4 regions of the Streptomyces sp. AK02-01A genome follow, and region 4 is predicted to be linked to each of the others. Evidence: riboswitches for the same ligand, from Rfam matches in the RefSeq annotation. Region 4 holds a riboswitch; each other region holds the start of a gene.

Region 1 (4,191 bases), on a different contig from region 4:
GGCGGCGGCGAGTCCTCCCGGCTGCACAACCGGCTGGTGCGCCGGGACCGGACCGCCGTCGCCGCGGGCTTCGGCCTGCTGCGCCTGGCCGGCGCGCCCTCGCTCGGCTGGCTGGACGTGAAGGCGTCCGGCGGCGTGGAGATCCCGCGGATCGAGGCCGCCGTCGACGAGGAGCTGGCCCGTCTCGCCGACGAGGGACCGACCGCGGAGGAGATGGAGCGGGCGCAGGCCCAGCTTGAGCGCGAATGGCTGGACAGGCTCGGCACGGTCGCGGGCCGCGCGGACGAACTGTGCAGGTTCGCCGTGCTGTTCGGCGACCCGCAGCTCGCACTGACCGCCGTGAACCGGGTGCTGGACATCACCGCCGACGAGGTGCGGACGGTCGCCGCGGCGCGGCTGCGCCCGGACAACAGGGCGGTGCTGGTGTACGAGCCGCTGACCGCCGCCGACGACGCCGCCGATGACGAGAACGACGAGCACGAGGGGGCGGACCAGTGAGCGACGCTGCCGTGACCATGGACTTCCATCCGCAGCCGGCCCCTGGCGAGGCCAGGCCCTGGGCCTTCCCGGCTCCCGAGCGCGGCACGCTCGACAACGGCCTGACGGTACTGCGCTGCCACCGCCCCGGCCAGCAGGTGGTGGCGGTCGAGATCAATCTGGACGCTCCGCTGGACGCCGAGCCCGAGGGGCTCGACGGCATCGCCACGATCATGGCGCGGGCGTTCTCCGAGGGCACCGACAAGCACAGCGCCGAGGAGTTCGCCGCCGAGCTGGAGCGCTGCGGCGCCACGCTCGACGCGCACGCCGACCATCCGGGCGTACGGCTCTCCCTGGAGGTCCCCGTCTCCCGGCTGCCCAAGGCGCTCAGCCTGCTGGCCGAGGCGCTGCGCGCGCCCGCCTTCGCCGACAGCGAGGTCGAGCGGCTCGTCCGCAACCGCCTGGACGAGATCCCGCACGAGACCGCCAACCCGGGCCGCCGGGCCGCCAAGCAGCTCTCCAAGGAGCTGTTCCCGGCCGCCTCGCGCATGTCCCGGCCGCGCCAGGGCACCGAGGAGACCGTGGCGGGCATCGACGCCGCGGGCGTACGGGCCTTCTACGAGGCGTATGTACGTCCCGCCACGGCCACCGCGGTGGTCGTCGGTGACCTCACCGGCGTCGATCTCGACGAGGTGCTCGCCGACACGCTCGGCTCCTGGACCGGTGACACCGCCGCTCCCCGTCCCGTGCCGCCCGTGACCGCCGACGACACGGGCCGTGTGGTCATCGTGGACCGCCCCGGCGCCGTACAGACCCAGCTCCTGATCGGCCGGATCGGCGCCGACCGGCACGACCGGGTCTGGCCGGCCCAGGTGCTGGGTACGTACTGCCTGGGCGGCACCCTCACCTCCCGGCTCGACCGGGTGCTGCGCGAGGAGAAGGGCTACACCTACGGCGTGCGGGCCTTCGGGCAGGTGCTGCGCTCCTCGGCGCCCTCCGAGCCGGGCGGGCCGACGGGCGCCGCGATGCTCGCCATCAGCGGCTCCGTGGACACCGCGTCCACGGGTCCGGCGCTGGAGGACCTCTGGCAGGTGCTGCGCACCCTCGCGGCCGAAGGTCTCACCGACGCCGAGCGCGATGTGGCCGTCCAGAATCTGGTCGGGGTCGCACCGCTCAAGTACGAGACGGCGGCCACCGTCGCCGGCACGCTGGCCGACCAGGTCGAGCAGCATCTCCCGGACGACTTCCAGGCGCAGCTCTACGCGCGGCTCGCGGAGACCGGCACCGTCGAGGCGACCGCCGCCGTGGTCAGCGCCTTCCCGGTGGACCGGCTCGTCACCGTGCTCGTCGGTGACGCCGCTCAGATCAAGGAGCCGGTCGCGGCTCTGGGAATCGGTGAGGTGACGGTGGTCACCGGCTGATCCGGCCAGTGAGAGGGACCCCGGCGAACCAGTTCGCCGGGGTTTGTCTTTATGTCCTCTTTGTTGGAGAGACGGCCTGTCTGCCCTGTGGTGTGCGCTACAAATGGGCCGCTCTGTTTGGTATTTGAAAGATGACCCGCTTAGCGTCGGTCCGGCTGTTCGCCAGTTGCCCGCCGCGACCGCGGCGCCGGACAGCCATCGCCGAGTCCCCGTCAGGCGCGAGCCTGGGGAGCCGGGGACCCACACGCAGTCCCCGGGGTGAATCGGACGCCTTCGCACCAACCCGTGCGGAGGGGTCCGTAGGAGACCTTCCTGCTCCGAACCCGTCAGCTAACCCGGTAGGCGAGAAGGAAGGAAAGGACCAGCCTCTTCATGGCGTTCACCCGTGCCACCGGGAAGCATCGTGCCCGCAACCGCAGGATCCGCAGGGGCGTGAGCATCGCCGGTGTCGCGACGCTCACCGCCGGCGGCGCCATCGGTACCCTCGCTTCTCCGGCGCTCGCCGCCGACACGGACGCTCCGTCAGCCCGGCTGACCGGCCTGGCCCAGGCCATCGCCATCGACCACTCCCTGGCCGGCGCGATCGACGACCAGGCCGAGGCCCAGCGCGCCGCCGCCGAGCGGGCCGCGGCGATGGCCAGGGCGGAGCGCATGGCCGAGGCCCGCGCCAAGGAGGTCCGTGCCGCCGAGGAGCGCGCCGCCCGCGCGGCCGAGCGCAAGCGGCTGAACGCCTTCCGGCTTCCCGTCGCCGGTTCGTATGTCACCACCGGGTACCGGTCCGGTGGCTCTCTCTGGTCCTCCGGAAGCCACTCGGGTGTCGACTTCCGCGCCGCGTCCGGCACGCCGGTCGTCGCCGTGGGCGCGGGCACCGTCGTCGAGGCCGGCTGGGCCGGCTCGTACGGCTACAACGTCGTCCTCCGGATGAACGACGGCACATATACGCAGTACGGCCATCTCTCGTCGATCGGCGTCTCGGCCGGTCGGAGTGTCACCGCGGGCCTGCGGATCGGGCTCTCCGGTGCGACCGGCAACGCGACAGGTCCGCACCTCCACTTCGAGGCCCGGACCGGCCCGGACTACGGCTCCGACATCGATCCCGTCGCCTATCTGCGCACGCACGGTGTGAACGTCTGACTGACAGGACCGACAGGACCGACAGGACTGACAGGACCGACAGGACCGACAGGACCGACAGGATGGGCAGCTTCCGGCTGTTCCGGCTGTTCCGGTTCATTCCGGCCGTTTTGAGTTGTCCGACCGTTTCCGAAGGCCCCGGTTCCGTGCCGGGGCCTTCCGCGTCCGCCGTACTGGCCAAAAGATATCCATCGATTCCGGGCACCCATCGGAATTTCTCGTTGATTGCAATAGAGTCACGGAACAGGAGTCAATCGGCAGCGTTTCGCGCGGATTAAAACGGAGGTTCGGACATGCGCATTCCCGCGCACTCGGTATGCACAGCGATCCGTGACGACATCATCTCCGGTGTATTCGAGCGCGGCGCCAGACTGACCGAGGAGCAGCTCGCGCGGCGCTACGGCGTCTCCCGCGTCCCGGTGCGCGAGGCCCTGCGCACCCTGGAATCCGAGGGTTTCGTGACCACGCGCCGCCATGTCGGCGCGTGCGTGGCCGAGCCCACGGAGCAGGAGGCGGCTGACCTTCTGGAAGTGCGGCTCCTGCTGGAGCCGCTGGGAGCGGCGCGCGCGGCCCAGCGCCGTACGGAAGCCCATCTCAAGGTGTTGCGCGGCCTGGTCAGGCTGGGCCAGGAGCGGGCCCGCCGCGGTCAGGGCGAGGATCTGCGCTCGCTCGGCGCCTGGTTCCACGAGACGCTCGCCCAGGCGTCCGGAAGCCCCGCGCTCACCGCGCTGCTCACCCAGCTCAGACACAAGATCGCCTGGATGTACATCGTCGAGCAGCCCGCTCATCCCGTGGAGTCCTGGGCGGAGCACGGCGCGATCGTGGACGCGGTGGCGCGCGGTGACGCGGAGCGCGCACGGACGCTGACGGCGCTGCACGCGGAGCGCACGGCGGTGGTGCACCGGCTGCGGCGGCCGGATCGCGGCCGGGAAAAGGTGAGGGCTTCGCAACATGCCGTAAACATCGCGAGTGCCCGCAATTAACAATCGCGCCGTATACAAAGAGAAGAAATACGTGGGCCGTATTCTTTGCTGCCCGTACAAAAACTACGGAGCCGCGGTGCGCTGAATTCCGCGCACCGCGGCTCCGTCATGAAAAAGTCCCGTACGGCCCTGTCTGTACGGGACATTTTCGTCCGACATTTTACCGTCGAGACGTT
Region 2 (4,191 bases), on a different contig from region 4:
TTTCGCCTATCTGGTGGCCGGTCATCTCTTCGCGGGCTTCCTCTATCTGCTCTTCGAGCTGGGCGCGCGCGGTCAGTAGCGGTCGGCGCCGGCCTGACGGCGGCGCGCCTCAGGAAAGCAGGCGGGCGCGCAGCCGCTCGCGGGTCTCGGGAGTGAGTCCGAGGCCCGCCGACAGATAACGATCGGTGCTGCCCCAGGTCTTCTCGATGGTCTCGAAGGCCGCGGCGAGGTATTCGGACCTGGCGTCGAAGAGCGGGCTGAGCAGCTCCATCACCTCGGCGGACATCGCGGCGGGCGAATTGTCGCTGCGGCGGATCGGATAGCGCCGCCGCGGTTCGTTCGACTTCAGGTAGTCCGCCTCTATCGCCTCGCGCTCGACGCCGACGGCCAGCAGCGACACCGCTATGGAGAGGCCGGCCCGGTCCTTGCCCGCCGCGCAGTGCATGAGGGCCGGGACGCTGTCCTCGGCCAGAGCGTGCAGCACCCGGCTGTGCTCGGCGGTGCGGTCCGTGATGATCGCGCGGTACGAGTCGGTCATCCGAGCCGCGGCCTTGCCGTCCGCGAGGAGCGAGCGGAGCTGGTCGAGATCGCCGTCCCGAACCATCAGCCAGAACTCCGCGCCGTCCGCCGGATCGGTGAGCGGGATGTTCACATTGCGTACACCTGCCAGTTCCACGTCCGCACCGTCGAGCTTGAGGTCGGCGGCATTGCGGAAGTCGAAGACGGTGTGCAGTCCCAGCGACGAGAGGAAGGCGGAGTCGGCCGAGGTGGCGTTGGCGAGATGGCCGCTGCGGAAGAGCCGCCCGTGCCGCACCTGCCGGCCGTCCGTGGTCGGCAGTCCGCCCACGTCGCGGAAGTTGCGTACTCCGGTCAGCTCGGGCTCGGTCGACGGGACCTGCTGCGTCACGGCCTGCTCCTCCGTGTCTGACGTCGGCGCCGCTCGCCGACGATTTCGTCTTCTGACACTACGACATCAGTTCTCAGGACATTCGAGTTCGCCATCTCGGGAGCGAATGCGAACTATTCGGACATCGCACGAAGATACAAATCGCCCAAATGTGCATCTGTCCGGATTGGTATGTTTCGCATAACGTGCCCCGGTCCAGGGGGAGATGGGTTTCGGCTGGTGAGCAGGATCATATCCGTGACGGTCCGTGGCGGCGGCGCGAATCGGAATTGCCGCGACGCACGGAATTCGAAGATCGTAATCCACGCAGGGTGACCGGAAATCCAGGGTGATATCGGAGCGTGTGCCACCGTAGGGAATAAGCGGCTTGTTAATGCCCTCCCGGCTCGCCTACGTTCAGCCTCAATCCAGGCGGACCGCCGAATCCTGCCGCCGCTTGGAATTCGCACTCACCCATCCACGTGTGGCAGGAGCGGGGGACCCAGGTAGTACGCCGTTCCGGATTATCGGACGGCTCGGGGTGAAGTCGCGCAGTACGCGCGGCAGGGCATCTCCAGCCCTAACCCGACAGCTCACCTCGCAGGCGCCGGAGAGGAATTGACCATGCCCGCGAAGGGTAAGCACCGCCGCACCAGGACCAGCCCGTTCAGCCGTGGCCTTCTCGCCGCCGGTACGGGCGGCGCCGCCATCGCTCTTCCGCTCATCGGCGCCACCGGCGCGCACGCCGCCGAGAAGGCCGCGCCCGCCACCGAACCGCACGCCGTCTCCGCTGCCGCGCAGACCATTCAGCAGGCGTCCGCCAAGAAGACCGCCGCCAAGGCTCCGAAGATCTACTCCGTGGTCGCCGGTGACTACCTCTCCAAGATCGCCGCCGAACAGCACGTCCGGGGCGGCTGGCACAAGCTGTACGCCGACAACCGTGAGGCCGTCGGGTCCGACCCGTCGCTCATCCACCCGGGCCTGAAGCTCACCATCGGCGCCACGTCGAAGGGCAACCACTCCAAGCCCGGCGGCAGCCACTCGAAGCCCGGCGGCAATCACTCGAAGCCCGGCGGCAACGCTCCGGCCAAGCCCTCGGAGGATCCCGCTCCCGTCAAGACCGAGACTCCCGCCGCCGACCCGGTGGACGACAACAGCGGCTCCGGCTTCACACTGCCGGTCGACGGCATAGCCATCGGCACGCCGTACCAGGCCAGTGGCAGCAACTGGTCCAGCGGCTACCACACCGGTGTGGACTTCCTGGCTCCCTCGGGCACCGTCGTGAAGGCGGTCGGCGCGGGCACCGTCGTCTCGGCCGGCTGGGGCGGCTCGTACGGCAACCAGGTCGTCATCCAGCACGAGGACGGCCACTACTCCCAGTACGGCCACCTGTCCTCCATCTCCGTCTCCGAGGGCGACAGCGTCAGCGAGGGTCAGCAGATAGGACTCTCCGGCGCCACCGGCAATGTCACAGGACCGCACCTGCACTTCGAGATCCGTACGGGCCCCGACTACGGCTCGGACATCGACCCGCTGGCCTTCCTCCGCGAGCACGGCGTCTCCGTCTGATCCCGAACGCCCCGTACCGAACCGGTATTCCGTCCGAAGGACCGGTGGGTCAACACCTCCGCCCGGCACCGAAAGTGCCGGGCGGAGGCCATTGCGCCTATTCCCGCTTGGACGAAACTTGACCGATGGCATATCTCACCGCCGTCAACGGCTTCTTACGGTCGCGTAGGTCACATCTGCGAGTGAAAGATGACCGGTTGTGGCAGACGATTCGAGATCCAGAAGAAGCGGCGTATTCACGTCGTACGCAGCGATCGGTGACAGCTTCACCGAGGGCGTGGGAGATCTGGGACCCGACGGGCTGTATGTCGGCTGGGCCGACCGGCTCGCGGTCCTGCTGGCCGACCAACTGCCGGTCTCCGGCGAAATAGTGGATACCGTGCACGGCGATTTCCGGTACGCCAATCTCGCGGTACGCGGCCGGCTCCTCGACCAGATCGTCGACGAACAGATCCCACGGGCGAAGGAACTCGCCCCGGACCTGGTGACCTTCTGCGCCGGCGGCAACGACATCATCCGTCCCGGTACCGACCCGGACGATGTCGCCGAGCGCTTCGAGCGGGCCGTGGCCGACCTCACGGGCGCCGTCGGCACGGTCATGGTGACCACCGGATTCGACACCCGCGGGGTCCCTGTCCTGCGCCATCTGCGCGGCAAGATCGCCACGTACACCGCCCATGTGCGGTCCATCGCCGACCGCTACGACTGCCCCGTACTCGATCTCTGGTCCCTCAAGTCCGTCCAGGACCGACGGGCCTGGGACGGCGACCGGCTGCATCTGTCACCCGAGGGACACACCCGCGTCGCGCTGCGCGCCGCGCAGGTGCTGGGCCTCGATGTGCCGGCCGATCCGGACCAGGCATGGCCGCCGCAGCCGCCGCGCGGCACGTTCGAGGTCCGGCGCGACGACATCCACTGGGCGCGCGAATATCTGGTGCCCTGGATCGGACGCCGGCTGCGCGGCGAGTCCTCCGGCGACCATGTGGCGGCCAAGCGGCCCGATCTGCTGCCGCTGAAGCACTGACGGCGAGGCGGCCCTACATCGCCGCCGGGATCCGCTCCAGCACTCCGCCGGCGAACACGTCGTACAACGGCAGCGTCTCCAGGTGCACATAGCCGATATGGCAGTCGCACAGAGCCAGCGGGCAGGCCCGGGGACCGAGGGCCCGCCGGTACGACCCGTCGTAGAGATTGCCCAGCTCGGCACGGACGAAATGGCAGCGCCGCACGGTGCCGTCGCCGTCCACCGAGATCACCGACTCGCCCGTACGGCACGGCAGACCGGCCGAGCGGTGCGGATGGCGGCTGTACGGGAACAGCGGATCGAGGTCCGTCCACCGGGCGGCCTCCTCGTCCGTATAACTGTGGCCCTCGGCCGCGTTGATCCAGAGATAGACGTCCGCCGGCAGCTCGGCGCGCAGCCGGAGCGCGTGCTCAAGATGGCCGGGCAGACCGACGACGCCCACACTGAACCGGACGCTCCGGCGCGCGAGGTCGTGGCACTTTCCGAGGAAGCGGTCGTACGGTGTCTGTCCCGGGTGGTACGTGCACCACAGCGCCAGCGTCCCGGGATCGGCGTCCTCGACCCAGTCGGTGCGACCGCTGAGGTTCGTCTGGATGGCCACCCGGCGGATGTGCGGCAGCCGGGACAGCTCGGCGAGTGTCCCGCGGTACCAGGAGCGGACCAGCCCTTCGCCCCACGGCGTGAACAGGAGCGACAGCCGGTCGCCGGACTG
Region 3 (4,191 bases), on a different contig from region 4:
GGTCCCGGTTCCCGGCCATGGCTCGCCTCCACAGTTACGTGCGTACGTCCCCGGACACGGTACGGGACCGCGGCCGGGGACGCTTCGCTACGCTCCGCCTGTGCGCCCTGTCCGGTCTCCCGGACACCGGCGCGGACGACGGGCCGGCCGGCCCTCGTCCTCGTACTGCGTGCTGACGGTCCGTGCTTACGCGGAACGGAAGCGCGGGAAGGCACTGCGGCCGGCGTACACCGCCGCGTCGTCGAGAATCTCCTCGATACGCAGAAGCTGGTTGTACTTGGCGACGCGCTCGGAGCGGGCCGGGGCGCCGGTCTTGATCTGACCGCAGTTGGTGGCGACGGCGAGGTCGGCGATGGTGACGTCCTCGGTCTCACCGGAGCGGTGGGACATCATGCACTTGAAGCCGCTGCGCTGGGCCAGCTCGACGGCGTCCAGGGTCTCGGTCAGCGAGCCGATCTGGTTGACCTTGACGAGCAGCGCGTTGGCGGCGCCCTCCTCGATACCGCGCGCCAGACGCTCCGGGTTGGTGACGAACAGGTCGTCACCGACGATCTGCACCTTGGCGCCGAGCTTGTCCGTGAGGACCTTCCAGCCGGCCCAGTCGTCCTCGAACAGCGGGTCCTCGATGGAGACCAGCGGGTACGAGGCGACGAGGTCCTCGTAGTACTCGGTCATCTCGGCGGCCGAACGGGACTTGCCCTCGAACTCGTACGAGCCGTCCTTGTAGAACTCGGAGGCGGCGACGTCGAGCGCGAGCGCGATGTCCTTGCCGGGTGCGTAACCGGCGGCCTTGATGGCTTCGAGGATCAGGTCCAGCGCGGCGCGGTTGGAGTCGAGGTTCGGCGCGAAGCCGCCCTCGTCGCCGAGGCCGGTGGAGAGCCCCTTCTCCTTCAGGACCTTCTTGAGCGTGTGGTAGACCTCGGCGCCCCAGCGCAGCGCCTCCGAGAAGGACTCCGCGCCGATCGGGGCGATCATGAATTCCTGGATGTCCACGTTGGAGTCGGCGTGCGAGCCGCCGTTCAGGATGTTCATCATCGGAACGGGCAGCAGATGCGCGTTCGGGCCGCCGAGGTAGCGGAAGAGCGGGAGGTCCGAGGCCTCGGAGGCGGCGTGCGCGACGGCGAGGGAGACGCCGAGGATGGCGTTCGCGCCGAGCGACGACTTGTCCGGGGTGGCGTCCAGGTCGAACATCGCCTGGTCGATCAGGCGCTGCTCGGTGGCGTCGTACCCGACCAGCTCCGGGCCGATCTGCTCGATGACGGCGAGGACGGCCTTCTCGACACCCTTGCCCTGGTAGCGGTTCTGGTCACCGTCGCGGAGCTCAAGGGCCTCGAACGCACCGGTGGACGCACCGGAGGGGACAGCAGCACGACCGGTGCTGCCGTCGTCGAGGCCGACCTCGACCTCGACCGTGGGGTTGCCTCGGGAGTCGAGGATTTCCCGGGCTACGACGACGTCGATGGACGGCACGAGCATCTCCTTCTGGGATGTGACGCTTGAAGTGCAGGGTCTTCTTGGCCTTGCGACATGAGCCTAACCGGCCCGGGGTCGTCGACTGGCCGGTGCCCGCCCGCTGGGACGAAATGCGGCACGAATCCCGGTCGGACCGGGCGGAACGGATGCCGGGATTCCGTATGGAGGGGCCGGTGACAGCGGAAACCCCGGCCCGGCGCGTACGGGGGAAGCGCGCCGGACCGGGGTGACCCGCGCGGCCGCGGGGACGGCCGCCGCGTGGCCGGCGGGGGCAGCCGGCCAGAGGCCGGCCTGGAGGGGTCGCCGGCCGGGGAAGGGGTCAGCTCAGATGGAGCTGCTGACCCGGGAAGATCAGATCGGCGTCGTGGACGATGTCCTTGTTCAGGTCGAACAGCTTCTGCCAGCCGCCCTCGACGTCATGGGCTTCGGCGATCTTCGAGAGCGTGTCGCCGGAGGTGACCTTGTACTCGCCGTCGCCCTTCTCGACCGCGGCGGGACGGGCCTCACCGCGCGAGGCGGGCTGTGCCTCGCTCCGGGCCGGCCGCTCCGGCCGCGACTGCTGAGGCCGCGACTCGGGCGCCGGCTGCTCGGGCGCCGACTGCTGAGGCTGCTCGGGCGCCGACTGCTCGGGCGTCTGCTCGGGCGTGGCGGAGTCGGCGGAGCCACCGTCATAGGCGGCGTTGGACAGGTTCACGCCGCAGGTCGGCCACGCGCCCTTGCCCTGGCCCGCGAGGACCTTCTCGGCGACGGCTATCTGCTGGGACTTGCTCGCCTGGTCGGCCCGGGGCGCGTAGGCGGTGCCGCCGTATCCGGCCCAGGTGGAGGTGGTGAACTGGAGGCCACCGTAGAAACCGTTGCCGGTGTTGATCGACCAGTTGCCGCCGGACTCGCACTGGGCGACCTGGTCCCACTCGGTGGCGGTCGCGGCGGAGGCGGACGTGGCGCCGATCAGCGGGGCCGCGACGGCGGCACCGGTGATTCCGGCGAGGGTGGCGTAGCGGGCGGTCTTGGACGGGCGGCGGTGCTTGCCCTTGCTGGAACGCGGCATGGAACATCTCCTCACCGACGCCTACGAGGTCAGCTGTCGGGTTCGGGCCAAGTGAGTTGCCCGGCCGCGTGCTCGCGCACACGACTTCACCCCTAGCCGGTCGTCGGTCGTCTCTCGACGGCCGGGCCCGGCGCCTTCCTTGGGTCCCCCGCTCCTGCCTTCGGCGCTTGACGCGACGACTACTCCCTTCGACCGACGGCAGGATTCGGCGTGACGGTCGACGGGGCCCGCGGTGCGAGCGGTTCAGACCGTAATCACAGGTCTCCCGGTTGTTCAATGGAGCACAACCAGGGTGAAATCGCCCTTATCTCTCCTTAACGCGAACACGTTTCCGCAGGTGAGAGACGAATCAGGCGCATCAGGAGCCCAAAGGAACCCAGTTGCGGCGAAGAGACCCATCTCTCACTTGCGCAGAAGCGGACATACAGGGGCCAATTCCCGCCAGGGCGTGTCCCGAAAGTGGCGCCGTCCGCCCGGAGGGCGGGGCCCGCGGCGTCTGGTGCGTGCGACCGAAAGGCGGAGGATCGGCGTCGTCGACGGACTGGACGCACCCCGACGACTCCGCCGAATCCGACGACTCCAACGACTCCGACAACGCGGCGAGCGCCCGTGCCAGGCGTCGCGGGCCAGGCGGGACCTTCGCAACAGGCCCTAGTTCACGCTGAGATCAAGGCTCTGGCCAGGAAGGATGAGGTCGGGATCGGAGCCGACGGTCTCCTTGTTCGCCTCGTACAGCGCCGACCATCCGCCGGGCACCTTCCGCTCGTCGGCGATCTCCCAGAGGCAGTCACCGGTCTGGACGGTGTATTCACCGGACGCGCCGTTCACCACACCCGTCTCGTCCGTGATGCCGTCCGCATCACGTGTCGATCCGTCACCGCGTGAGGCATGACGGCCGGATTCGCGGTCTTCATCCGAATTGCCCGGCGTGGCATCGTTCGAGGCGACGCCGCCGCGGTGCTTGCCCTTGACCGGAGCCGCACCGTCCGCGCCGGAGCCGTCCTCGGCGGAGCCCTTCTCGCCGGAACCGGTCGCGGACTTCGACGTGCCGGGCGTGGTGGCGGAGGAGGCCGGCGCGTCCGCCTCGTCCGTCCGCTGCCCGGCGCCCGTGGAGGTCGTGGCGTCCGCCGCGGCCGAGTCGTCGTCGGTGCGACCGGCGTCCCGCTTCTCCTTCGGCGTCCCGGTCACACCGGCGGCGACGCCCGGGTCGACCTCGGGCGCGGCACCGTCGTTCGTCAGCCCCGAGATGGACGCGCAGCTCGACCACGCGTCCGGGCCCTGTGCGGCGAGCACCTTCTCGGCTATCGCGATCTGCTGGGAGCGGCTGGCGAGGTCGGCGCGGGACGCGTACTTCCCGCCGCCGAAGGCGTCCCAGGTCTCCTGGGACATCTGGAGTCCGCCGTAGTAGCCATTGCCGAGGTCCGCGCTCCACATGCCGCCGCTCTCGCATTCGGCGACGTGGTCCCAGGTGGACGCCTCCGCCGCGCCGGCGCCGGTGGCACCGAGCAGCGGAATGGCGATGGCCGATCCGGTCACCCCCGCCGCGACGATCAGAGCGGGTGCCTGGCGAGGTCGACGGTGTCGGCCGTTCCCGGAGCGCATGCGATTGCCTTCCGTGTGACTGTCAAAACGACGACGGCGTGTGGCTGCCGAGTCGTCGGTGAACGTAG
Region 4 (4,191 bases):
CCTCGCTCTCCGAGAAGGCGAGTGAGGCCGCGAGCCGGTCGGGACTGATGTTGGAGGCGGCGATGGCACGCACCTTGCCGTCCCTCACGAGCTGGTCGAGCGCGGTGATGATCTCCTCGACCGGCACGCTCGGGTCGTCGAAGTGCGTGTAGTACAGGTCGATGTAGTCCGTACGCAGCCGCCGCAGCGACTCCTCGGCGCCGGCCCTGATGGTCTCCGCCGAGAGGCCCATGTACCGCGGATGGCGGCCGACCTTGGTCGCGAGAAGCACCTCGGAGCGATTGCCACGTGAGGCGAACCAGTCGCCCAGGACCGTCTCCGACTCACCGCCCTCGTGACCCGGCGCCCAGGCGGAGTACATATCGGCGGTATCGACGAAGTTGCCGCCGACGGCGGCGTACGCGTCGAGCACGGCGAAGGACTGCTTCTCGTCGGAGGTCCAGCCGAAGACATTGCCACCGAGGGCGAACGGGAAGACCCGGAGGTCGGAGGTGCCCAGCTTGCGCAGATCAGTCATGGGTGAATTCAACCGCCTCGGTGGTACGCCGTATTCCGCTTCCGCGCCCTGTCCCGCACCTTTTTCCACGGTCTTTCCCTGCCGCTCGCTCGCACCGCTCGCAGGCACCGGCCGCACGCACCGGCCATGTGCGCCGTCCACAGGCGTTCCGGTGCGGGAACGGCCGACGGCTCCGACACCTGGAGGGAGCGTCGGAGCCGTCGGGACCGCGGGCTGAGTCAGGGTGTGAGGCCCTTGCCGCGCAGCCAGCTCATCGGGTCGATCCCCGCACCGTCCGGCGTGTGCACTTCGAGGTGCAGATGCGGACCGGTCACATTGCCGGTCGCGCCGACGCGCCCGATGACCTCGCCCGTGGAGACCTTCTGTCCGGCGCTGACGGTCATCGAGGACTGGTGGCAGTACCAGATCTCCGTACCGTCATCCAGCTCCAGGACCGTGCGGTAGCCGTACGAGCCCGACCAGCCGGCCGACTTGACGGTGCCGCTGTGCACGGCCTTGACCGGCGTACCCGTCGGGGCCGCGAAGTCCAGACCGGTGTGGTAGCCGGAGGACCACATGGAGCCGGCCTGACCGTAGGTCGAGGTGAGCGTGTACGAGGAGGTCGGGAGGGCGTAGCTGGCGGCCAGCTTGGCGAGACGCTCCGCCTCGGCCTTGGCTCTGGCCTCCGCCTCGGCCTTCTTCTTCGCCGCCGCGGCCTTCTTCTCGGCGTCGGTCTGCTGCTTCTTCGCCTCGGCCGCGGCCTTCTCGGCCGCCGCCGTCTCCGCGGCCGCCTGCTGCGCCGCGTCGGCCTCGCTCTGCTGCTGCTCGGCCTGCTGGAGGATGCGCGCCCGCAGGGCCTCGCCCGCGTCGGTGGTGCCCTGTTCGGCGTCGGCGGTGGTGAGGCCGGCCGTCGTGAGCGGAGCCGCGGCCAGGACGTTGTCCGGCTCGGCATCGTGCGACACGAGGGAGCCCACGCCCGGCAGCGACTTGGCGTCCGGGAGATTGTCCGTGATCGTGTCGGGCAGGGATATGGAGACAGCGGGCTTGTCCTGCGCGGTGGCTATGCCGCCCGCGCCGACGGCGGCTATGACGCCGACGCCGAGGACCGTGGAGCTACGGGCGATCCCATTGAGGGCGATCCCATTGCGCTGCTTGGCGACGCGGTGCCTGCCGCGTACGGGGCGGACGGACTCCTCGGTGGGGTTCCATTCACCCCATGCCCTGTCCGGCTCGATCCCGGAGGTGTGAGTTTCGAAGAGGGCTTCGGGGGCAGGCTGATTGGACGCCACAGGGGCGCACTCCTTTCCTTCCTTCTCGCCTACCGGGTTAGCTGACGGGTTCGGAGCAGGAAGGTCTCCTACGGGTGCTCTTTGCCGCACAGGGCAGCGAAGGACGCCCGATTCACCCCAATGTGTGGTTCCCCGGTTCCCTGGCGGGATTCGGCGCGTGCGCACGGCGCCGCCTCTTACGACGGCTGGGACGACCGCGCTGCGTTATCGAACGTTAATAGAGACCGGGGCTTTATTCCAAGCCGTTCCCGGTAATCGTTAACGACTTCGCATCGGACTTACCGGGATATAAATGGCCACAGTCGGACGAATTCTTCGCACCAGAAAGCCTCGGCCATTCCTGATGGTGTGTCAGATGTTATGCGCAGCGGTACCTGTCGATTACCGACAGTGAATCGACTCATGATTCGACTCGGGATCGACTCGGGATCGACTCGGGATCAACTCGGGATCAACTCGGCGAATCAGCCGCGCCGGCCGGCGCCAGGTCCGGGCCCACTCGCCGTCAAGGAGTGACGGGCGTCACACGACGCCACTCCGGCTGCTGCCAGTCGGCGGGCCGGCCGACCGCCAGCAGCGCCATGTCGTCCTGGCTCCCGCCACCCGTATGCAGCCGTACGTCCTCGATCAGCGCCTGCAACAGGTCGTCGGGCCCCTGGAAGATCCGTCCACTGAGGCGCTCGCTCGGGACGTAGAAGACTCCCTGGTCGTCGCGCGCCTCGGAGAGTCCGTCCGTGTAGAAGAGCAGCGTCGCCCCGTCCGGATACGCGGCCTCGTCGGCGCGGTCGGGCCAGGCGCCCAGTTCGCTCATCCCGAGAGGCAGCGCGGGATCGGTCGGTTCGAGGATCCGCACCACACCGTCACCGCCCAGCAGCAGCGGCTCGGGATGGCCCCGGTTGACCAGCCGCACCACATTGCCGCTGTGCGGGATCTCGGCCAGCACGGCCGTGGTGAATCCCTCGAAGGCGTCAAGCCCGTCCCGCCGCGAGCCCTCGCGTGTGATGGCACGCTCCAGCCGCTGCGCCACTCCCTCCAGCGTGGTCTCCTGCTCGGCGGCCTCGCGGAAGGAGCCGATGACCACGGCCACCGCTTCGACCGCCTCAAGCCCCTTCCCGCGTACGTCTCCGACCACCAGCCGCACTCCGTACGGCGTGTCCTGCACGGCGAACAGGTCACCGCCGATGAAGGCGCCCTCCTGCGCCGCCTCGTACCGCGCGGCGATACGGAGTCCGCCGATCCGCTCGGCGGGTCTCGGCAGCACCGCCCGCTGCGCGGTCTCGGCGATGATGCGGGCGGAGGCGAGGCGCTCGCCGCTGCGCCGGACGACGCCGTTGATGTACAGCGCGAGGATGGAGACGGTCAGCACGGTCAGCAGCTCGGTGAGCGACGCCGGATCCGTCATCGACTGGTTGTGGAAATTCAGTCCCAGCTCGGCGATCAGCGCGGCGAGAGCGACCAGCAGCGTACCGAGCATCGGGTAGAACGGCGCGGCGACCAGCGGAGCGGCCGCGAAGAGCGGAGAGGCGGTGATCCGCGCGGGCGTCACCAGATCCAGCACCACACCGGCGACGATCACCAGGCCGGGCAGGATACGGACCAGCCCGCGGCCGGAGCGGCGGCCCACACCGTGGCTCGCGCTGCGGCTGGTGACGCGGCCGGTGCTGCCGGCGCCCGCCCAGAAACCCGTCCTGTCCTCGGCCCAGAACCCGGCCTCGTCCCCGCCGCGGCGGTCGCCGCCGCCGATGCCCTCTCCGAGCTTCCCTAGCTTCACCACCAGTGGTCTCCTGCCGGTCCGCTACGGCTGCGGACGGTACCGCGCTCCACCCAGGCTGATCGCTGCCGCTTCCGGCGGCGACTCGCCTTCGGCCGAGTGGGCTACGAGGCCGGTTCCCGCGGGCCGGACCCTCACGGGTCGGACGGCCAGGCGGGCAGCCGGCCGGGCAGTCGGTTCAATCGGTCAGATGGCGCTCGGCGTGCACCTTCATGGCGTCCGTACGAGCACAGCCGTCCCTTCACCGTACTTGCCACAACCGGCGAAACGTGGATCATCCATGTACCGCCGTGCGATGCCGATGACAATCGGTCCGGCGACCTCGGCGATGACCGACAGCCGCGCGCGGTGACGCTGTCAGACGCAGAGGACAGCCGCCGGACGCGGTGGGCCGCACACGACGAAGGCCCGGATCCTCAGGATCCGGGCCTTCGTTCTCTTCGAAGTAGCGGGGACAGGATTTGAACCTGCGACCTCTGGGTTATGAGCCCAGCGAGCTACCGAGCTGCTCCACCCCGCGTCGTTGAATCTGACTCTACGCCATCCAGAGCAAGATCATCACCACTCGGTGTCGCGGCCGGTGCGCGACCCGGCGATACGCCGGATCAGGCCGCCTCGACGACATCGGCCCGCAC

What was found. Region 4 has a riboswitch for cyclic di-AMP ahead of PV679_RS33430 (M23 family metallopeptidase). Riboswitches for the same ligand answer to the same signal wherever they lie in the genome.
Positions count from the first base shown of each region.
Region 1: linked by a shared signal. The riboswitch ahead of PV679_RS15110 (M23 family metallopeptidase) and the one ahead of PV679_RS33430 (M23 family metallopeptidase) in region 4 are both predicted to bind cyclic di-AMP.
Region 2: linked by a shared signal. The riboswitch ahead of PV679_RS31470 (LysM peptidoglycan-binding domain-containing M23 family metallopeptidase) and the one ahead of PV679_RS33430 (M23 family metallopeptidase) in region 4 are both predicted to bind cyclic di-AMP.
Region 3: linked by a shared signal. The riboswitch ahead of PV679_RS12255 (transglycosylase family protein) and the one ahead of PV679_RS33430 (M23 family metallopeptidase) in region 4 are both predicted to bind cyclic di-AMP.

Region 1 is NZ_JARBAE010000013.1:53,931-58,121, reverse strand. It holds gene PV679_RS15120 (pitrilysin family protein) at 1-498, shown strand, start outside; gene PV679_RS15115 (pitrilysin family protein) at 516-1,898, shown strand; cyclic di-AMP (ydaO/yuaA leader) riboswitch at 2,088-2,257, shown strand; gene PV679_RS15110 (M23 family metallopeptidase) at 2,271-3,032, shown strand; gene PV679_RS15105 (GntR family transcriptional regulator) at 3,326-4,015, shown strand.
Region 2 is NZ_JARBAE010000051.1:39,384-43,574, reverse strand. It holds gene PV679_RS31480 (DUF6126 family protein) at 1-79, shown strand, start outside; gene PV679_RS31475 (tyrosine-protein phosphatase) at 110-907, opposite strand; cyclic di-AMP (ydaO/yuaA leader) riboswitch at 1,348-1,508, shown strand; gene PV679_RS31470 (LysM peptidoglycan-binding domain-containing M23 family metallopeptidase) at 1,511-2,455, shown strand; gene PV679_RS31465 (SGNH/GDSL hydrolase family protein) at 2,655-3,479, shown strand; gene PV679_RS31460 (STM4011 family radical SAM protein) at 3,493-4,191, opposite strand, start outside.
Region 3 is NZ_JARBAE010000009.1:132,490-136,680, reverse strand. It holds gene PV679_RS12265 (septum formation initiator family protein) at 1-19, opposite strand, end outside; gene eno (phosphopyruvate hydratase) at 187-1,470, opposite strand; gene PV679_RS12255 (transglycosylase family protein) at 1,793-2,521, opposite strand; cyclic di-AMP (ydaO/yuaA leader) riboswitch at 2,525-2,697, opposite strand; gene PV679_RS12250 (transglycosylase family protein) at 3,173-4,123, opposite strand.
Region 4 is NZ_JARBAE010000063.1:18,242-22,432, forward strand. It holds gene PV679_RS33425 (aldo/keto reductase) at 1-517, opposite strand, end outside; gene PV679_RS33430 (M23 family metallopeptidase) at 736-1,785, opposite strand; cyclic di-AMP (ydaO/yuaA leader) riboswitch at 1,797-1,951, opposite strand; gene PV679_RS33435 (PP2C family protein-serine/threonine phosphatase) at 2,291-3,559, opposite strand; tRNA gene PV679_RS33440 (tRNA-Met) at 4,003-4,076, opposite strand; gene PV679_RS33445 (hypothetical protein) at 4,162-4,191, opposite strand, start outside.